Linked DNA regions of Marinobacterium aestuarii. The main gene of each other region encodes a partner of the protein of the gene in region 2 in a complex. Links are inferred from orthologs where the notes say so. Each region holds a gene or a part of one and is shown on either strand. Other genes may lie near its edges.

The links.
Region 1: the proteins of secA (region 2) and secY are in contact, whole or in part, in a crystal structure (PDB 3DIN), measured with the Thermotoga maritima proteins. The link is inferred for Marinobacterium aestuarii from one-to-one orthologs. Residues at the interface, in WP_004082002.1 of Thermotoga maritima: Glu261, Ala262, Arg263, Lys300, Ala301, Arg302, Thr303, Ile304, Ile305, Leu323, Tyr324, Asp325, Pro326, Val329, Ser330, Tyr333, Ile336, Lys340, Phe345, Val349, Glu363, Phe364, Tyr374, Ser375, Gly376, Gly377, Glu393, Ile395, Thr482, Ser483; in WP_004081795.1 of Thermotoga maritima: Glu108, Gly109, Glu110, Glu111, Ala236, Glu237, Arg238, Arg239, Ile240, Thr241, Ile242, Gln243, Tyr244, Ala245, Arg246, Arg247, Val248, Thr249, Gly250, Arg251, Arg252, Val253, Tyr254, Gly256, Ala257, Ser258, Thr259, Tyr260, Leu261, Pro262.

Annotation. Positions count from the first base shown.
Region 1 is NZ_CP015839.1:4,870,936-4,879,437, reverse strand. The notes cover bases 5,191-8,158. They hold secY (preprotein translocase subunit SecY), read left to right. Parts: upstream 5,191-5,994; coding sequence 5,995-7,323; downstream 7,324-8,158. Other genes in these bases: rpsK (30S ribosomal protein S11), read left to right, coding at 7,990-8,158; rpsM (30S ribosomal protein S13), read left to right, coding at 7,608-7,964; rpmJ (50S ribosomal protein L36), read left to right, coding at 7,345-7,461; rplO (50S ribosomal protein L15), read left to right, coding at 5,560-5,994; rpmD (50S ribosomal protein L30), read left to right, coding at 5,363-5,545. Also shown: rplV (50S ribosomal protein L22), read left to right, coding at 1-113; rpsC (30S ribosomal protein S3), read left to right, coding at 136-816; rplP (50S ribosomal protein L16), read left to right, coding at 828-1,241; rpmC (50S ribosomal protein L29), read left to right, coding at 1,241-1,432; rpsQ (30S ribosomal protein S17), read left to right, coding at 1,435-1,698; rplN (50S ribosomal protein L14), read left to right, coding at 1,796-2,164; rplX (50S ribosomal protein L24), read left to right, coding at 2,266-2,583; rplE (50S ribosomal protein L5), read left to right, coding at 2,597-3,136; rpsN (30S ribosomal protein S14), read left to right, coding at 3,149-3,454; rpsH (30S ribosomal protein S8), read left to right, coding at 3,549-3,941; rplF (50S ribosomal protein L6), read left to right, coding at 3,952-4,485; rplR (50S ribosomal protein L18), read left to right, coding at 4,495-4,845; more of rpsE, read left to right, coding at 4,857-5,190; more of rpsK, read left to right, coding at 8,159-8,379; rpsD (30S ribosomal protein S4), read left to right, coding at 8,395-8,502. UniProt on the Escherichia coli protein: The central subunit of the protein translocation channel SecYEG. Consists of two halves formed by TMs 1-5 and 6-10.
Region 2 is NZ_CP015839.1:1,206,378-1,215,200, reverse strand. The notes cover bases 2,064-5,352. They hold secA (preprotein translocase subunit SecA), read right to left. Parts: upstream 5,030-5,352; coding sequence 2,264-5,029; downstream 2,064-2,263. Other genes in these bases: lpxC (UDP-3-O-acyl-N-acetylglucosamine deacetylase), read right to left, coding at 5,235-5,352; argJ (bifunctional glutamate N-acetyltransferase/amino-acid acetyltransferase ArgJ), read right to left, coding at 2,064-2,188. In the rest of the region: A8C75_RS05315 (Nudix family hydrolase), read right to left, coding at 1-881; more of argJ, read right to left, coding at 974-2,063; more of lpxC, read right to left, coding at 5,353-6,149; cell division protein FtsZ, read right to left, coding at 6,274-7,473; cell division protein FtsA, read right to left, coding at 7,562-8,823. UniProt on the Escherichia coli protein: Required for protein export, interacts with the SecYEG preprotein conducting channel.

The DNA.
Region 1 (8,502 bases), 3.7 Mb from region 2 along the record:
CGGCCTTCGTTGATGAAGCGCCGAGCATGAAACGTATTAAGCCGCGTGCGAAAGGTCGTGCTGATCGTATTATCAAGCGCACCTGTCACATTACCGTCAAGGTTGCAGACTAAGCGCTGAGCTAGGAGAGTTCAAATGGGTCAGAAAGTACATCCGACCGGTATTCGCCTTGGCGTCGTTAAAGATCATACCTCTACTTGGTATGCAGACAAGGGCGAGTATGCCAGGAAGCTGCTCAACGATCTGAAGGTACGTGAGTACCTTGAGAAGAAGTTGAGCAATGCATCTGTTAGCCGTATCGAGATCGAACGTCCGGCGCAGAATGCAAAAATCACCATTTACACTGCCCGTCCAGGCATCGTAATTGGTAAGAAAGGCGAAGACGTCGAAAAACTGCGTAACGCTGTTTCTGAGCTGATGGGTGTGCCCGTGCACATCAACATCGAAGAAGTACGCAAGCCTGAGCTTGACGCTACTCTGGTAGCCCAGAGCATTGCAGGCCAGCTGGAACGCCGTGTCATGTTCCGTCGCGCGATGAAGCGCTCGGTACAGAACGCCATGCGTATTGGTGCCAAGGGCATCAAGATACAGCTGGGCGGCCGTCTGGGTGGTGCCGAGATCGCACGTTCCGAATGGTACCGCGAAGGTCGTGTTCCGTTGCACACTCTGCGTGCGGACATCGATTACTCGTCCTTCGAAGCGCACACCACTTACGGTGTGATCGGCATTAAAGTCTGGATCTTCAAAGGCGAGATTCTTGGCGGCATCGAACAGGTGCGTGCTGAGAAGAATGCGCCGAAGAAGAAAGGTAAGTGAGGTAGACGTCAATGCTGCAACCGAAACGTCTTAAATACCGCAAGGTGATGAAGGGTCGCAACCGCGGCCTGGCACTGCGCGGCAGTAAAGTAAGCTTTGGTGAATTTGGTCTCAAGGCTACCGCCCGCGGCCGCATCACTGCTCGTCAGATTGAAGCTGCGCGTCGTACCATGACTCGTCACGTAAAGCGTGGTGGTAAGATCTGGATTCGCGTCTTCCCTGACAAGCCGATCACCAACAAGCCGCTTGAAGTTCGTATGGGTAAGGGTAAAGGTAACGTTGAATACTGGGTTGCCCAGATTCAGCCGGGTAAGGTGCTGTTCGAAATGAGCGGCGTACCCGAATCTCTGGCAGTTGAAGCCTTTGCGCTTGCTGCTGCCAAGTTGCCCTTGGCTACAACCATTGTTAAGCGGACGGTGATGTGATGATTGCTAAAGAACTGCGGGAAAAATCCGTAGATGAACTTCAGCAGGAACTCCTGGGTCTGTTGAAGGATCAGTTCAATCTGCGCATGCAGAAGGCAACTGGTCAGCTGGCACAGAATCACCTGCTTAGCCAGGTTCGTCGCGACATTGCTCGTGTTAAGACTGTACTGAACGAAAAGGCAGGTGACTAAGTATGAGCGCTGAAAAACGTACTCGCACTGTGACCGGTAAAGTTATCAGTGACAAGATGGACAAAACCATCACAGTTCTGGTTGAGCGCAAAGAGAAGCACCCGATCTACGGGAAATATCTCAAGCGTTCTACCAAGCTGCACGCTCATGACGATAAGAACGAGTGTCAGATCGGTGACTGGGTAACCATCGCGGAAACCCGTCCTCTGTCCAAGACCAAAACTTGGTCGCTGGTTCGTATTGAAGAGCGTGCAGCGAAGGTGTAATATATTGCGCCTTTGCTCCATTTGCCTATTTGCCCGAGCTGCACGGCTGAAAAGCATGTGCAGCATGGTGAAAGGTCATATATTTCTGGAGTAGACCATGATTCAGACTGAATCAATGCTTGATGTCGCTGACAACAGCGGTGCCAAGCGAGTGCAGTGCATTAAGGTCCTGGGCGGTTCTCACCGTCGTTACGCAGGTGTCGGTGACATTATTAAAGTTACCGTCAAGGAAGCAATTCCGCGTGGCAAGGTGAAGAAAGGTCAGGTTCTCAAGGCTGTTGTAGTACGTACCCGTAAGGGTGTTCGTCGTCCTGACGGCTCGGTAATCCGCTTTGATACTAACTCTGCGGTATTGCTGAACCAGAACGACGCTCCGATCGGAACGCGTATCTTCGGCCCAGTAACGCGTGAACTTCGCTCTGAGAAGTTCATGAAGATCATTTCCCTGGCGCCTGAAGTGCTCTGAGACCCGGTTGCTATTTGACCGAGTACTTTGAAAACGCCATTCCCGAGAGGGTATGGCGTTTTTGAGCATGAGAGGGTTGCAGGAAACGACATAGGTATAACATGCGCAAGATTCGTCGCGACGATGAAATCATCGTCATCGCAGGTAAAGACAAGGGCAAGCGTGGCACTGTGCTGCGTGTGCTGGCTAACGATCGTGTGATCGTTACAGGCATCAACATGGTGAAGAAGCACACCAAGCCGAACCCTATGCAGGGTCAGGCCGGTGGCATCGTTGAGAAAGAGGCCTCCATGGCCGTTTCCAACGTCGCGATCTTCAATCCGCAGTCAGGCAAGGGCGACCGTGTCGGCTTCAAATTGCTTGAGGACGGCGCCAAGGTGCGTATCTTCAAGTCCACTGGCGAAGTCATTGGCGGATAAGGGGGTTGTTGTCATGTCTAGACTGAAAGCGCTTTACAAAGATACCGTTCGCCTGCAGCTCAAAGAAGAGCTGAATGCGCCGAACATTATGGCTGTCCCCCGCGTTACCAAAATCACCCTGAACATGGGTGTTGGTGAAGCACTGGGCGACAAGAAACAGCTCGAAAACGCTGTTGCCGATATGACGGCTATCGCCGGTCAGAAACCTGTCGTTACCCTGGCGCGCAAGTCTATTGCAGCGTTCAAGGTTCGTGAAGGCTGGCCGATTGGTTGCAAGGTCACTCTGCGTGGTCAGCAAATGTGGGAATTTCTCGACCGTCTGGTCGACATTTCCATTCCGCGTGTACGCGATTTCCGTGGTTTGAACCCGAAATCGTTCGACGGCCGCGGCAACTACAGCATGGGTGTCAAAGAGCAGATCATTTTCCCCGAAATCGATTACGACAAGGTGGACAAGCTGCGTGGGATGGATATCACCATCACCACCACTGCTCAGACCAATGAAGAGGGTCTAGCTCTGCTGGCTGCCCTGAACTTCCCGTTCAAGAAGTGATAGGGGGATACCATGGCTAAACAATCGATGAAAGCACGTGAAGACAAGCGTGCCGCGACTGTCGCTAAGTACGCTGTTAAGCGTGCAGAGCTGAAATCTATCATCAACAGCCCGTCTTCTTCTGAAGATGAGCGTTGGGATGCACTGGTTGCGCTGCAGAAACTGCCGCGTGACGCTAGCCCGGTTCGTCAGCGCAATCGCTGCCAACTGACAGGTCGTCCGCATGGTGTTTACCGCAAGTTCGGCCTTAGCCGCAACAAACTGCGTGAAGCCGCTATGCGTGGTGATGTGCCGGGTCTTAAAAAGGCCAGCTGGTAATCCACCACTGGTTTTACGGTAAGCATGGTGGGCAGGGCAGAACCTAGTACGTTCTGCTACCGCATCACGCTGCACAAGAGAGGAAGTTAAACGCATGAGCATGCAAGATACACTGGCGGATATGTTCACACGTATCCGCAACGGCCATATGGCACAGAAACAGGCCGTATCCATGCCGTCTTCCAAGCTGAAAGTTTCAGTTGCAGAAGTGCTGAAGGAAGAAGGTTACATTGCCAGCTACGCAGTAGAAGGCGATGTGAAACCGGTCCTCAGCGTTGAGCTGAAGTACTTTGAAGGTAAGCCGGTAATTGAAGAGATCAAGCGCGTAAGCCGTCCGGGCCTGCGCATCTACAAAGCTTCCAACGACCTGCCCAAAGTGGCCGGTGGTCTGGGTGTCGCGATCGTCTCCACCAGCAATGGTGTGATGACGGACCGCGCTGCGCGTACCGCTGGAGTCGGTGGTGAAGTGATCTGCACGGTATTCTAAGGGGTTAACAATGTCTCGAGTTGCTAAAAAACCCGTTGTTGTACCTGCAGGTGTAGATCTGAAGGTCGATGGCCTGACCATCACCGCCAAAGGCAAGAATGGTCTTCTGAGCCTGGATGTTCATCCGACTGTTGAAGTTAAACAGGAAGAGAACACCCTGCTGTTCGCCCCCCGCGACAAGAGCAAGCTCGCTAATGCTCTGTCCGGAACCACGCGCTCCCTGGTGAGCAACATGGTTTTCGGTGTTGCAGAAGGCTTTAAAAAGACTCTGGAATTGCAGGGTGTTGGTTACCGTGTTGCGCTCAAGGGCACATCACTGAACCTGACACTGGGCTTCTCCCATCCTGTTGAGTACGAACTGCCTGAAGGTATTACTGCAGAGTGCCCGAATCAGACAACGATTGTTATCAGCGGTGCTGATAAACAGCGTGTCGGTCAGGTAGCCGCAGAGGTGCGTGGCTTCCGTCCACCTGAGCCTTATAAGGGCAAAGGTGTTCGCTACGCTGACGAATATGTTCGCCGTAAAGAAGCGAAGAAAAAGTAAGGCAGGGTTATGAACGCTAAGAAAGAAGCTCGTATCCGTCGCTCACGCCGTTCACGTTTGAAAATGCGTGAACTGGGTGCCGTACGTCTGTGCGTCAACCGTACTCCGCGTCATATCTACGCACAGGTTATCTCTGAAGACGGTGGCAAGGTTTTGGCCTCTGCATCAACCGTAGAGAAAGTACTGCGTGAAGGCGCAACAGGTAATGTTGCAGCGGCCCAGAAAGTGGGTACGCTGATCGCTGAACGTGCTAAAGAAGCCGGTATCACCAAGGTTGCATTCGACCGTTCCGGGTTCAAATACCACGGTCGTGTTCAAGCACTGGCCGACGCAGCCCGTGAAAGCGGCCTGGAATTCTAAGGGGGTCGATTATGGCAAATCACGAACAGAAAGACGGCGATCTCCAGGAAAAACTGGTACAGGTCAACCGCGTCGCGAAAGTGGTTAAAGGCGGTCGGATCTTCGGTTTTACTGCACTATGTGTAGTTGGTGACGGCAATGGCCGTGTAGGTTTCGGTCGTGGCAAGGCGCGTGAAGTGCCGGTCGCGATTCAGAAAGCTATGGAACAGGCTCGTCGCAACATGATCAGCGTTGAACTGAATGGCGGTACTTTGCAGTACGCTATCAACGCTCGTCACGGCGCATCCAGAATCTACATGCAGCCTGCATCTGACGGTACCGGCATCATCGCCGGCGGCGCCATGCGTTCTGTACTGGAACTGGCTGGTGTCCATAACGTCTTGGCCAAGTGCTACGGTTCGACTAATCCGGTAAACGTTGTTCGCGCGACCATCAAAGGTCTGCAGAGCATGAACGCACCGGACGACATCGCGGCCAAGCGTGGCAAGACAGTCGCAGAGATCCTGGGGTAATCGACATGGCTAATACTTTGAAGGTAACTCTGGTTCGCAGCCCGATCGGCATTCTGCCGAAGCACAAGCTGTGTGTAAAAGGTCTCGGCCTGCGCCGTATCGGTCACACCGTTGAAGTGGAAGACACTCCTTCGGTCCGTGGCATGATCAACAAAGTCAACTACATGCTAAGTGTAGAAGGCGAGTAAGAGGAGTTCGTCACATGCGTCTGAACACTCTGAGCCCCGCCGCTGGTTCCAAGCAGGCTCCGAAACGCGTAGGTCGCGGTATCGGTTCTGGTCTTGGCAAAACCGGTGGTCGTGGTCACAAAGGTCAGAAGTCCCGCTCAGGCGGTTCTGTTAAGCCGGGTTTTGAAGGCGGTCAGATGCCTCTGCAGCGTCGTCTGCCGAAGTTCGGCTTTAGCTCCCGTAAAGCCCGTTACGTTGCCGAGATTCGTCTGAACGAACTCAATGCAGTCGTTGCGGACGTAATCGATCTGGCCGCGCTGAAAGCGGCGGATCTCGTTAACCACGATATCAAAGTGGCTAAAGTGATCCTGTCTGGTGAGATCGGCAAAGCAGTAACTGTATCCGGTCTGAAAGTGACCAAGGGTGCACAAGCTGCGATCGAGGCTGCTGGCGGCAAAGTCGAGGCGTAAATGGCTAAGCAAGGACAGATACCGGCGGGCACGCAAAGCGGTTTGGGCGAACTTTGGTCTCGTCTGCGCTTTGTGCTGCTGGCGATCATTGTGTACCGGATCGGGGCTCATATTCCCGTCCCCGGTATCAACCCGGATCGTCTAGCTGCATTGTTTGAACAGAATCAGGGGACTATTCTCAGTCTCTTCAACATGTTCTCGGGTGGTGCGTTGGAGCGTATGAGTATCCTCGCACTGGGCATCATGCCGTACATCTCTGCCTCTATCATTATGCAGCTGATGACGGTTGTGAGCCCCCAGCTCGAAGCGTTGAAGAAAGAGGGTGAGGCGGGTCGTCGTAAAATCAATCAGTATACCCGTTACGGCACGGTGATCCTGGCGACCATACAGTCGTTCGGGATGGCTGTAGGCCTGGCGAATCAGGGTGTGGCGTTCAGTGGTGACATCAGCTTCTATTTCGTTGCTGTCGTGACCCTGGTTGCAGGTGCAGTCTTCCTGATGTGGCTCGGAGAGCAGGTAACTGAACGTGGTATCGGCAACGGTATCTCGATTCTGATCTTCGCGGGTATCGTGGCTGGTCTGCCCAGTGCAATCGGTCAGTCCTTTGAATCGGCGCGTCAGGGGGATTTGAATATCCTGGCGTTGCTGGCGATCGCGGTCATGGCCGTGGCGACTGTTGGCTTTGTAGTGTTTATGGAACGTGGCCAACGCCGCATTACCATCAACTATGCAAAGCGTCAGCAGGGCCGTCGCGTCTATGCAGCGCAGTCGAGCCACCTGCCGTTGAAAGTGAATATGGCAGGCGTTATACCCCCGATCTTTGCATCCAGCATCCTGCTGTTCCCGGCGTCGGTTGGTCAGTGGTTTGGACAGACTGATGGCATGGAATGGTTGCAGGACATGGCGCTCGCGCTAGGCCCAGGCCAGCCGCTCTATATCCTGCTGTTTGCGATCTGCATCGTGTTTTTCTGCTACTTCTATACGGCGATTGTTTTCAATCCCCGTGATGTGGCAGACAACCTGAAAAAATCAGGTGCATTTATCCCGGGAATTCGTCCTGGTGAACAGTCCGCACGCTATATCGATACTGTGCTGGGCCGTCTGACATTGTTTGGTGCTCTATACATCACCGCGGTATCTCTGATGCCTCAGTTCCTGGTGGTTGCGTGGAATGTGCCATTCTACTTCGGCGGTACCTCATTGTTGATCGTGGTAGTCGTGGTCATGGACTTCATGGCTCAGGTGCAATCACACCTGATGTCTCACCAGTACGAGTCCTTGATGAAGAAATCTAACCTCAAAGGCGGTGGCGCAGGCTTCCTGCGTTGATACTGCTAATTGGAGTGGATCATGAAAGTACGCGCATCTGTTAAAAAGATTTGCCGTAACTGCAAGATCGTACGTCGCAACGGTTCCGTGCGCGTGATCTGCAAGGTAGAACCGCGTCACAAGCAGCGTCAGGGTTAATTCCTGGCCCTATAGGGCGTAGAAGGCGAGCGGCCTTGATTTAATTTTGATCAGGGTGTACTATTGCGCGCCTTCTACGAACGTATTAGAAATATTATGGCGCTCACCTAGAAGTCTAGTGAGTGCCTTATGACGGAGTAAATTGAATGGCCCGTATAGCTGGCGTCAATATTCCTGACAATAAGCATGCGGTAATTTCTCTTACTTACATTTACGGGATTGGCCGCACAACCTCGAAAATGATCTGCGATGCTGTTGGTATAGCCCACAGCACTAAAATCGCAGATCTGACAGAAGAGCAGCTTGATAACGTTCGTGGTGAAGTTACCAAGTTGTCTGTCGAGGGTGATCTGCGCCGTGAGGTCAACATGAGCATTAAACGTCTCATGGACCTGGGGTGCTTCCGTGGCCTGCGTCACCGCCGCAATCTGCCGGTACGTGGTCAGCGCAGCAAGACCAACGCGCGTACGCGCAAAGGTCCGCGCAAGCCGATCCGTAAGTAAGTGGTAAGCGATAGGAATTTCCGATATGGCTAAGCCAGGTAATCGCACACGCAAGAAAGTGAAAAAGACGGTAGTGGATGGCTTCGCGCATATCCATGCCTCTTTCAATAACACGATCATCACCATTACCGATCGTCAGGGTAACGCGCTGTCTTGGGCAACTTCAGGAGGCTCCGGCTTCCGTGGTTCGCGCAAGAGCACGCCGTTCGCTGCACAGGTAGCGGCAGAGCGCGCCGGTCAGGCGGCTCTTGAGTATGGTCTGAAAAATCTCGACGTGTTTGTCAAAGGTCCTGGACCTGGTCGCGAGTCAGCAGTGCGTGCACTGAACTCTTGTGGCTATAAAATTGCAAACATCACGGACGTGACGCCCATCCCGCACAACGGATGCCGTCCTCCGAAGAAACGTCGCGTATAAACTGGAGACGGTAAAATGGCCCGATATCTTGGACCTAAGTGCAAGCTGTCTCGCCGTGAAGGTACAGACCTGTTCCTGAAAAGCGGCGTTCGTGCACTCGACAGCAAATGCAAAGCAGAAGCT
Region 2 (8,823 bases):
TCGCCCATTCCGCCCAGCGCATAGACCGGCAAGGTCGCCTCGCCACACAGGTCGGCAAAGCCCTGCCAGCCAAGCGGTCGGGTATCAGGATGTGAATCCGTGTGCGCCACCGGCGACAGGGTCACAAAATCCAGCTGCAATTCAGCGGCACGCGCAAGCTCTGCAGCGTCGTGGCAGGAGGCACTGAGCCACTCGCCTTTAAACGCATCACGCGTACCCAGTTGCGCCAGACGATGACGATTCAGATGTAGCGCCTGAGCTCCCAGGCGGTTCGCCAGCGCCAGATCACAATTCACGCCAAGCGTTGCCCCCGCAGCATCACAGAGCGGCAGCAGCTGCCGATACAGCTCGCAGAAGTCCGCCTCAGCCAGTTCCGGTGCCCGCAACATGACCCAGCGCAGCCCACAGGCCAGCGCACGCTCGGTACGGGCCAGATAGTCTGCAGCATCCGTAGCGGTACCGGTAATCAACATGCGAGCAGGCAGCTGGGCCGCCGCAACTATAGGTCTGTTGGCAGCCGGGAAGCTGTAATCGGACAACTGCTGCGCACTGACCCAGCGCACCGGCTGGCCTTCGCGGCCATGGGCCTGGCCATCAAATCGATCCACCACAAATACATCCAGCAGCACCGACTTGTCGGCGTAATGGTGCGGAATCTGAATCAGAGGACGGGCGCTGCGCACGCGAATGCCGAGCTCCTCAAAGAGTTCGCGATCCAGCGCATCGCGCACCGGCTCTCCCGCTTCAACCTTGCCACCGGGAAACTCCCAGAGCCCGCCCTGGTGCTTGTCGTCGGGCCGGCGGGCCAGCAGGATACGCTGATCCCCATCCAGAATCACAGCCGCGGCAACGTGAATCAGACGCCGTTCTGTTTTGCTCATGCAGGGAGGCCTTCGATATGCACGCGTGTTTGCAGCCTGCTAGACAGGCTGCCAAAGTACCCAGAACGGGCACCCTGGCGCGAGTCAGTCAGTTAGCTGCGGTAGTCCGCATTGATACGCACGTATTCTTCAGAAAAGTCTGTCGTCCAGACCGTTTCCGTCGCCTCGCCGCGGGCCAGCAGCACGCGGATCAGGATCTCTTCCTGCTGCATGACGCGCTGCCCGGCCGCTTCCGTATAGCCCGGGGAACGGCCGCCGTTCTCGACGATACAGACATCACCCAGGTACAGGCGCAGCGCATCCAGATCAAGGTCTTCGATACCTGCACGTCCGACGGCCGCCAGAATACGGCCCCAGTTCGGGTCGCTGGCAAAGAGTGCGGTTTTCACCAGCGGCGAATGGGCGATGGTATAGGCGGTCTGCAGGGCTTCGGCGCTGTTACGCGCGCCTTCCACCTGCACAGTGACAAACTTGGTCGCACCCTCGCCGTCACGCACTATGGCGTGGGACAGCTGCAGCAGTACCAATTCCACCGCCGCCGTGAACTGTGCCAGCAGATCTGCGTCCTGCTCATCTACTACCACGCCACTCTGGCCGGTCGCGACCAGCATGCAGCTGTCATTGGTCGAGGTGTCACCATCAATGGTAATGCGGTTGAATGACTTGTCCGCCGCAACGCCGAGAATGCGCTGCAGCAGCGGTGCAGCTACAGCCGCATCAGTACCTATATAGGCCAGCATGGTGGCCATGTTCGGCATGATCATGCCGGCACCCTTGGAGATGCCGGTCAGGCTTACGGTCTTGCCACCAAACTCAAACTGGTTCGAGGCTGCCTTGGGGCGGGTATCGGTGGTCATGATGCCGCTGGCAGCATCTTCCCAGCCATTGTCATCCAGTGCCGCCAGTGCCGCCGGCAACGCCGCCTCTATTTTTTCCACCGGCAGTTTTTCACCGATAACGCCGGTGGAAAACGGCAGCACGCGCTCAACCGGCAAAGAGACCAGCTGTGCCAGGGCTTCGCAGCAGCGGGTTGCATCCTGCATGCCTTCGCTGCCGGTGCCGGCGTTGGCATTGCCGGTGTTGGTCAGCAGATAGCGCGGGGCGCAGGCGAGATGGCGCTTGGCGATCTGCACCGGTGCTGCGCAAAAGGCGTTGAGGGTAAAAACGCCAGCGACAGTGGCGCCCTCGCACAGCTCCATCAGTACCAGATCCCTGCGGCCTGGTTTCTTGATGCCCGCCGACGCAGTGCCAATACGCATACCCTTGATGGGGTGCAACCTGGGTAAAGTTCCGGGACCTACAGCCATAACCACCTAATCCTCAATAGACGCCAGACAGGCAGTACCGGAAACCTTGTTTTTACCGGAACCGCCTGCGGGTGCTTAGCTCAATTGACCGTGACACTGCTTGAATTTTTTGCCTGAACCACAGGGGCAGGGATCGTTGCGTCCGACCTTGGGTGCTTCGCGCACGAAAGTCTCAACCTGGGCATCATCTTCCACCTCGGTACCCGCCTCGCCCGCATTAGCCTGCTGCGGCGCATCTTCCTGCATGGCGCTGCTCGCGGCATGCTGGTAGCTCATCTGCTGATTCTTTGCCTGCTCGCGACGCTGCTGCTCGACCACATCCACTTCTTCGGGCTGGCGCACCTGTACATGGCTCAGCACCTTGATCAGATCGCGCTTGATATGCTCAAGCAGCTCCTGGAACAGCTGGAAGGCTTCGCGCTTGTATTCCTGCTTGGGATTCTTCTGGGCATAACCGCGCAGGTGAATGCCCTGGCGCAGCTGATCCATGGTCTGCAGATGCTCTTTCCACAGCGTATCCAGTACCTGCAGCATGACCTGCTTCTCGAAGGTGCGCATGCCCTCGGCACCCACCAGAGCTTCCTTTTGCGCATAGCTTTCGCTGATGGCGGTCATGATCTTCTCGCGCAGGCCGTCTTCGTGCAGACTATCGTCTTCGTCCAGCCACTGCTGCAGCGGCAGCGCTATGGCGAACTCGCTCTGCAGGGACTTCTCCAGCCCCTCGACATCCCACTGCTCGGCCAGGCTTTGCGGTGCTATACATTCGCTGATGGCAGCGTCGACCACCTCGGCCCGTACTTCGGCCACGATATCGGAAATATCATCACTGGCCATCAGTTCATTGCGCTGACGGTAAACCACGCTGCGCTGATCGTTCGCCACATCGTCGTATTCCAGCAGCGATTTGCGGATATCGAAGTTGCGGCCTTCGACCTTGCGCTGTGCCTTCTCGATGGCGTTGCTGACCATCTTGTGCTCGATCGCCTCACCGCGCTCCATCCCCAGCGCCTGCATGAACTGGCGCACCCGCTCGGAGGCGAAGATACGCATCAGGTCATCTTCCAGCGACAGGAAGAAACGCGAGGAACCCGGGTCACCCTGGCGACCGGCGCGGCCACGCAGCTGGTTGTCGATACGGCGCGACTCATGCCGTTCGGTACCCAGAATATGCAGACCACCGGCCGCGACCACCTGATCATGACGCGCCTGCCAGGCCAGCTTGACCGCCGCCAGCTCCGCGTCTGTCGGGCTGTCCAGGTCGGCAATTTCCGCATCCAGCTTGCCGCCCAGCATGATGTCGGTACCACGCCCTGCCATGTTGGTGGCGATAGTCACGGCACCTGGGCGACCGGCATCGGCGATGATGCCCGCTTCCATAACGTGGTTTTTGGCGTTAAGCACGCTGTGCTTGAGGCTCTGCTTGTTAAGCAGCGCCGAGATCAGTTCGGAGGATTCAATCGAGGCCGTACCCACCAGTACCGGCTGGCCCTTTTCCTGGCACGACTTGATTTCCTCGATGATGGCTTCGTACTTTTCTTCCATGGTCAGGAAGACGATATCGTTCTGGTCCAGACGCGACACAGCACGGTTGGTCGGAATGACCACCACATCCAGACCATAGATCTGGTTCAGCTCGAAGGCTTCTGTATCGGCGGTGCCGGTCATGCCGGACAGCTTGCCGTACAGGCGGAAATAGTTCTGGAAGGTGGTGGACGCCAGGGTCTGGCTTTCAAGCTGAACCTGAACGCCTTCCTTGGCTTCAACGGCCTGGTGCAGACCTTCAGACCAGCGTCGCCCTGGCATGATGCGCCCGGTGTGCTCGTCGACGATGACCACCTGATTGTCCTGCACTATGTAATCGATATCGCGCTGGAACAGGTTGTGCGCCCGCAGTGCCGCCAGCACATGGTGCAGCAGGCTCAGGTTGCCAGGCGCATAGAGGCTCTCGCCTTCGCCCAGCAGCTTGTTGCTGACCAGAATATCCTCCACCAGCTGGTGACCGGCTTCAGTCAGCTCAACCGTGCGGTTCTTTTCGTCAACGACAAAGTGTTCGTTGATGACCTGAGTATCGTCCTTGGGGTCGATCTCGCCTTCAAAACGCTTGAGTTCGGGAATCAGGGTATTGATGGTGCGGTACATCGCCGAGCTGTCTTCGGCGGGGCCGGAAATGATCAGCGGGGTACGGGCTTCGTCGATCAGGATGGAATCGACCTCGTCGACCACGGCGAAGTTGAAGTCGCGCTGCGCCTTGTCGGCCAGGCTGAAGGCCATATTGTCGCGCAGGTAGTCAAAGCCGAATTCGTTGTTGGTACCGTAGGTAATGTCGCTGGCGTAGGCATCACGCTTGACCTGCTGATCCTGCCCCGACAGCACCACGCCGACACTCATGCCCAGGCCTTCATAGAGCGGACGCATCCAGTCGGCGTCGCGACGCGCCAGATAGTCGTTGACCGTAACCACGTGCACGCCTTTGCCACTGAGGGCATTGAGGTAGACCGCCAGGGTTGCCACCAGCGTCTTGCCCTCGCCGGTGCGCATTTCAGCCACCTTGCCTTCATGCAGGGCGATACCGCCGACCATCTGCACATCGAAGTGGCGCAGGCCCAGCGTACGTTTTGAGACTTCCCGCACTACGGCAAACGCCTGCGGCAGTATCTGTTCCAGGCTTTCGCCCTGCTCCAGCCGCTGACGAAACGCGACTGTCAGGTCCCGCAGTGCCTCGTCACTGAGCGGTTCCATTTCGGGCTCAAACGCGTTGATCTGTTCGACGATCTTGCCCATGCGCTTGAGTTCCCGGTCGTTCTTGCTCCCGAAAACCTTCTTCAATAGTGATGTCAGCATAATCCGAATTTCAACCAGTTGAATACAAAGACTTTTACGCGCGTGCCACGAAAAACGACTCGACATTCTACCCATATTGGGGCGCCGAGTAGAATTTTAAACGTAATTATTTTGCGACAGTGCGCAAACCTCGCCGCCAGAAAACAGTCAGGCCGGGCAAGAGCCCGGCCTGACTGAGTGCCGCCCGATGCAAAAACTGCCCCGCTCAGACCGCCTGCGCCGCCTTGGCGTAGGCGATCGGCGCCTGGGCATCGTCGCCCTCGAAGGTCACGATATCCCAGGCATCCTGGTTTTCCAGTAACTTGCGCACCAGCATATTGTTCAGATAATGACCTGACTTGTGACCCACAAATTCACCGATCAGGCTCTTGCCCAGCAGGTACAGATCACCCACCGCATCCAGAATCTTGTGTTTGACGAACTCATCATCGTAGCGCAGACCCTCGCTATTCAGAATGCGATGATCATCCACCACTATCGCATTGTCGAAGCTGCCGCCCAGGGCCAGGTTTTTCGAGCGCAGGTACTCGATATCACGCATAAAACCAAAGGTACGGGCCCGGCTCACCTCGCGCACGAAGCTGGTGCTGGAAAAGTCCAGGCAGGCTTCCATATTGCGATCGCTGAAGGCCGGGTGATCGAACTCAATGGTAAAACCGACCTTGAAGCCATCGAAGGGTTTGAAGGTGGCGACCTTGTCGTCGGCGCTAAAGCTGATCTCGCGCTTGATGCGGATAAACTGCTTGGGCGCATCCTGCTCCACAATGCCGGCGGACTGTATCAGGAACACGAAGGGCGCGGCACTGCCATCCATGATCGGCACTTCCTCCGCACTCAGCTCCACACAGGCGTTGTCGATCCCAAGACCCGACAGGGCCGACATCAGGTGCTCGACGGTCGCAACCCGCGCGCCACCAAATGACAGATTACTCGACAGCGTGGTATCCACCACCAGGTCCGCACGGGCCTCGATTTCCACCACCGGATCAAGATCGACGCGCCGAAACAGAATACCGGTATCCACCGCAGCAGGCTTGAGCGTCAGGTACACCTTCTCCCCGGTGTGCAGCCCGATCCCCGACGCCTTGATGCTGGTCTTCAAAGTACGCTGTCTGATCATGCTCGTAGCCAGTTCCGCCCGCAGAGGCGGCGAATAGTAACAAAGGTGAGTTGAGCGAGGCAAACCAGCGCCGGCCTGTATGGCCCGGCACACCGGCTTCGTTCACCCACCCGGGTAGCCTGCATCAATCTGCCTGACGGCGCAGGAAGGTCGGGATATCCAGTGCGCTGTATTCAGACTGCGCATTGTTGCCACCCTGGCGCAGCGATCCGCGGGGCGACTCGCCATCGGCGGGAGCGGCGGGATCATCCAGCATGGCTTCCTGACGCTTGCGACGCAGTACCGTCGGCAGTTCGATATCGTGCATGTTCAGGGCAGCATCGGGCTTGTAATTGCTGTTGCTGCTAACCACGCGAATTTCATCGGGACGCTTGTCCAGACCCGTCGCCACCACGGTCACCTTGAGGTCGTCCTTCATTTCCGGATCTATAACAGTACCCACCACTATGGTGGCGTTATCGGAGGCGTATTCCTCAACGATGTTACCCACTTCGGTAAATTCGCCCAGGCTCAGATCCAGACCCGCGGTGATGTTTACCAGAATGCCGCTGGCCCCCTTGAGGTCCACATCCTCCAGCAACGGGCTCTTGATGGCCGCTTCCGCCGCCAGGGTTGCACGGTCTTCGCCGCGGGCAATGCCGGTCCCCATCATCGCCATACCCATTTCGGACATGACAGTGCGCACGTCGGCGAAATCGACGTTGATCATGCCAGGGCGGGTGATCAGATCGGCGATGCCCTGCACGGCGCCCTTGAGCACATCATTCGCCGTATTGAAGGCGTTCAGCAGGCTGCAGTTGCGACCCAGCACCTGCATCAGCTTCTCATTGGGAATAATGATCAGGGAGTCGACCGAGTCACGCAGTTCACGAATGCCCTCTTCGGCAATCTTCATGCGTTTTTTGCCTTCAAACGGGAACGGCTTGGTCACCACCGCCACGGTCAGAATGCCCAGTTCACGCGCAACTTCGGCAACGATAGGCGCCGCACCTGTGCCCGTGCCGCCCCCCATGCCGGCGGTAATAAACACCATGTCGGCGCCACGGATCATATCCGCAATCCGCTCGCGGTCTTCGATGGCAGCCTGACGGCCGACTTCCGGATTGGCTCCGGCACCCAGGCCCTTGGTCAGCTCATTGCCAATCTGCAGCACCGAGCGCGAAGCGGAGTTGCTTAACGCCTGGGCATCAGTATTGGCACAGATAAACTCAACGCCATCAACGTCGCTGTTCAGCATGTGATGTACGGCATTGCCGCCACCGCCGCCCACACCAACAACCTTGATTATTGCGCTTTGTGGTACGTTATCGAGTAATTCAAACATATCCCCTTCCTCCGTTATAGCGCCTGCCAACTACATTCCGGCACCGTCAAAATACTAATAAGTTGTGATTCCGAGGCCGTCTGGCGCCTCAGAAATTTCCCTGAAACCATGTTTTCATGCGACCCAGCATCGAACCCACGCTGGGCAGTTCGGGCATCTGGATCTGGCGGCGCCGTGATGGCAGTTCCTGCATGGAACTGCGGGGCGACACTGCCGGTAACCTGTTCGTCGGCGACTGGTACTGGTGCTCCTGACGGGCGTAGTGCAGCAGACCGGTACCGGTGGCATAAATCGGGTTTTTCAGCACGTCTTCCATGCCGAAGACACCACTGGGTACCGCCAGGCGTACCGGCATATGGAAAATTTCCTCCGCCAGCTCCACCGCGCCTTCCATCTTGGCGCTGCCGCCTGTCATCACCAGACCCGCCGCCACCAGATCCTCAAAGCCGCTGCGGCGCAGCTCGGTCTGAATCAGCGAGAACAGCTCGTCGTAACGCGGTTCCACCACCTCAGCCAGTGCCTGACGGGACAGATCTCGCGCCGGGCGATCCCCCACGCTCGGCACCTTGATGGTTTCATTCACGCCGGCCAGCTGGGCCAGGGCGCAGGCATACTTGATCTTGATCTGCTCCGCGTGCGGCGTCGGCGTACGCAGTGCCATGGCGATGTCATTGGTCACCTGATCACCGGCAATCGGAATCACCGCTGTATGCCGAATGGCGCCGCCGATAAAGATGGCGATATCGGTGGTACCACCGCCGATGTCCACCATGCAGACACCCAGTTCCTTCTCGTCGTCGGTCAGCACCGCATAGCTCGAAGCAAGCTGTTCAAGCACCACGTGATCAACTTCGAGCCCGCAGCGGCGGATGCATTTTTCGATATTCTGCACCGCGTTGATGGCTCCGCTGACCAGATGCACCCGCGCTTCCAGCCGCACGCCGGACATGCCCAGGGGCTCGCGAATACCTTCCTGGTTATCGATCAGGTATTCCTGCGGCAGTATGTGCAGGATTTTCTGATCCGCCGGAATCGCCACTGCCCGCGCCGCATCAATGACCCGCTCCAGGTCGTGTTCGGTCACTTCCCGATCCTTGACCGCGACTATGCCGTGGGAATTCATGCTGCTGATATGGCTGCCGGCAATTCCTACGGTCACCGAGTGAATCTTGCAGCCGGCCATCAGCTCCGCTTCTTCCACCGCCCGCTGGATCGAGCTGACGGTGGATTCAATGTTTACCACCACGCCACGCTTGAGACCGCGGGAGGGCTGAGAGCCGACACCGATAATTTCAATGCGTCCGTCCGGGCCGACTTCGCCCACCAGGCAAACCACCTTGGAGGTGCCAA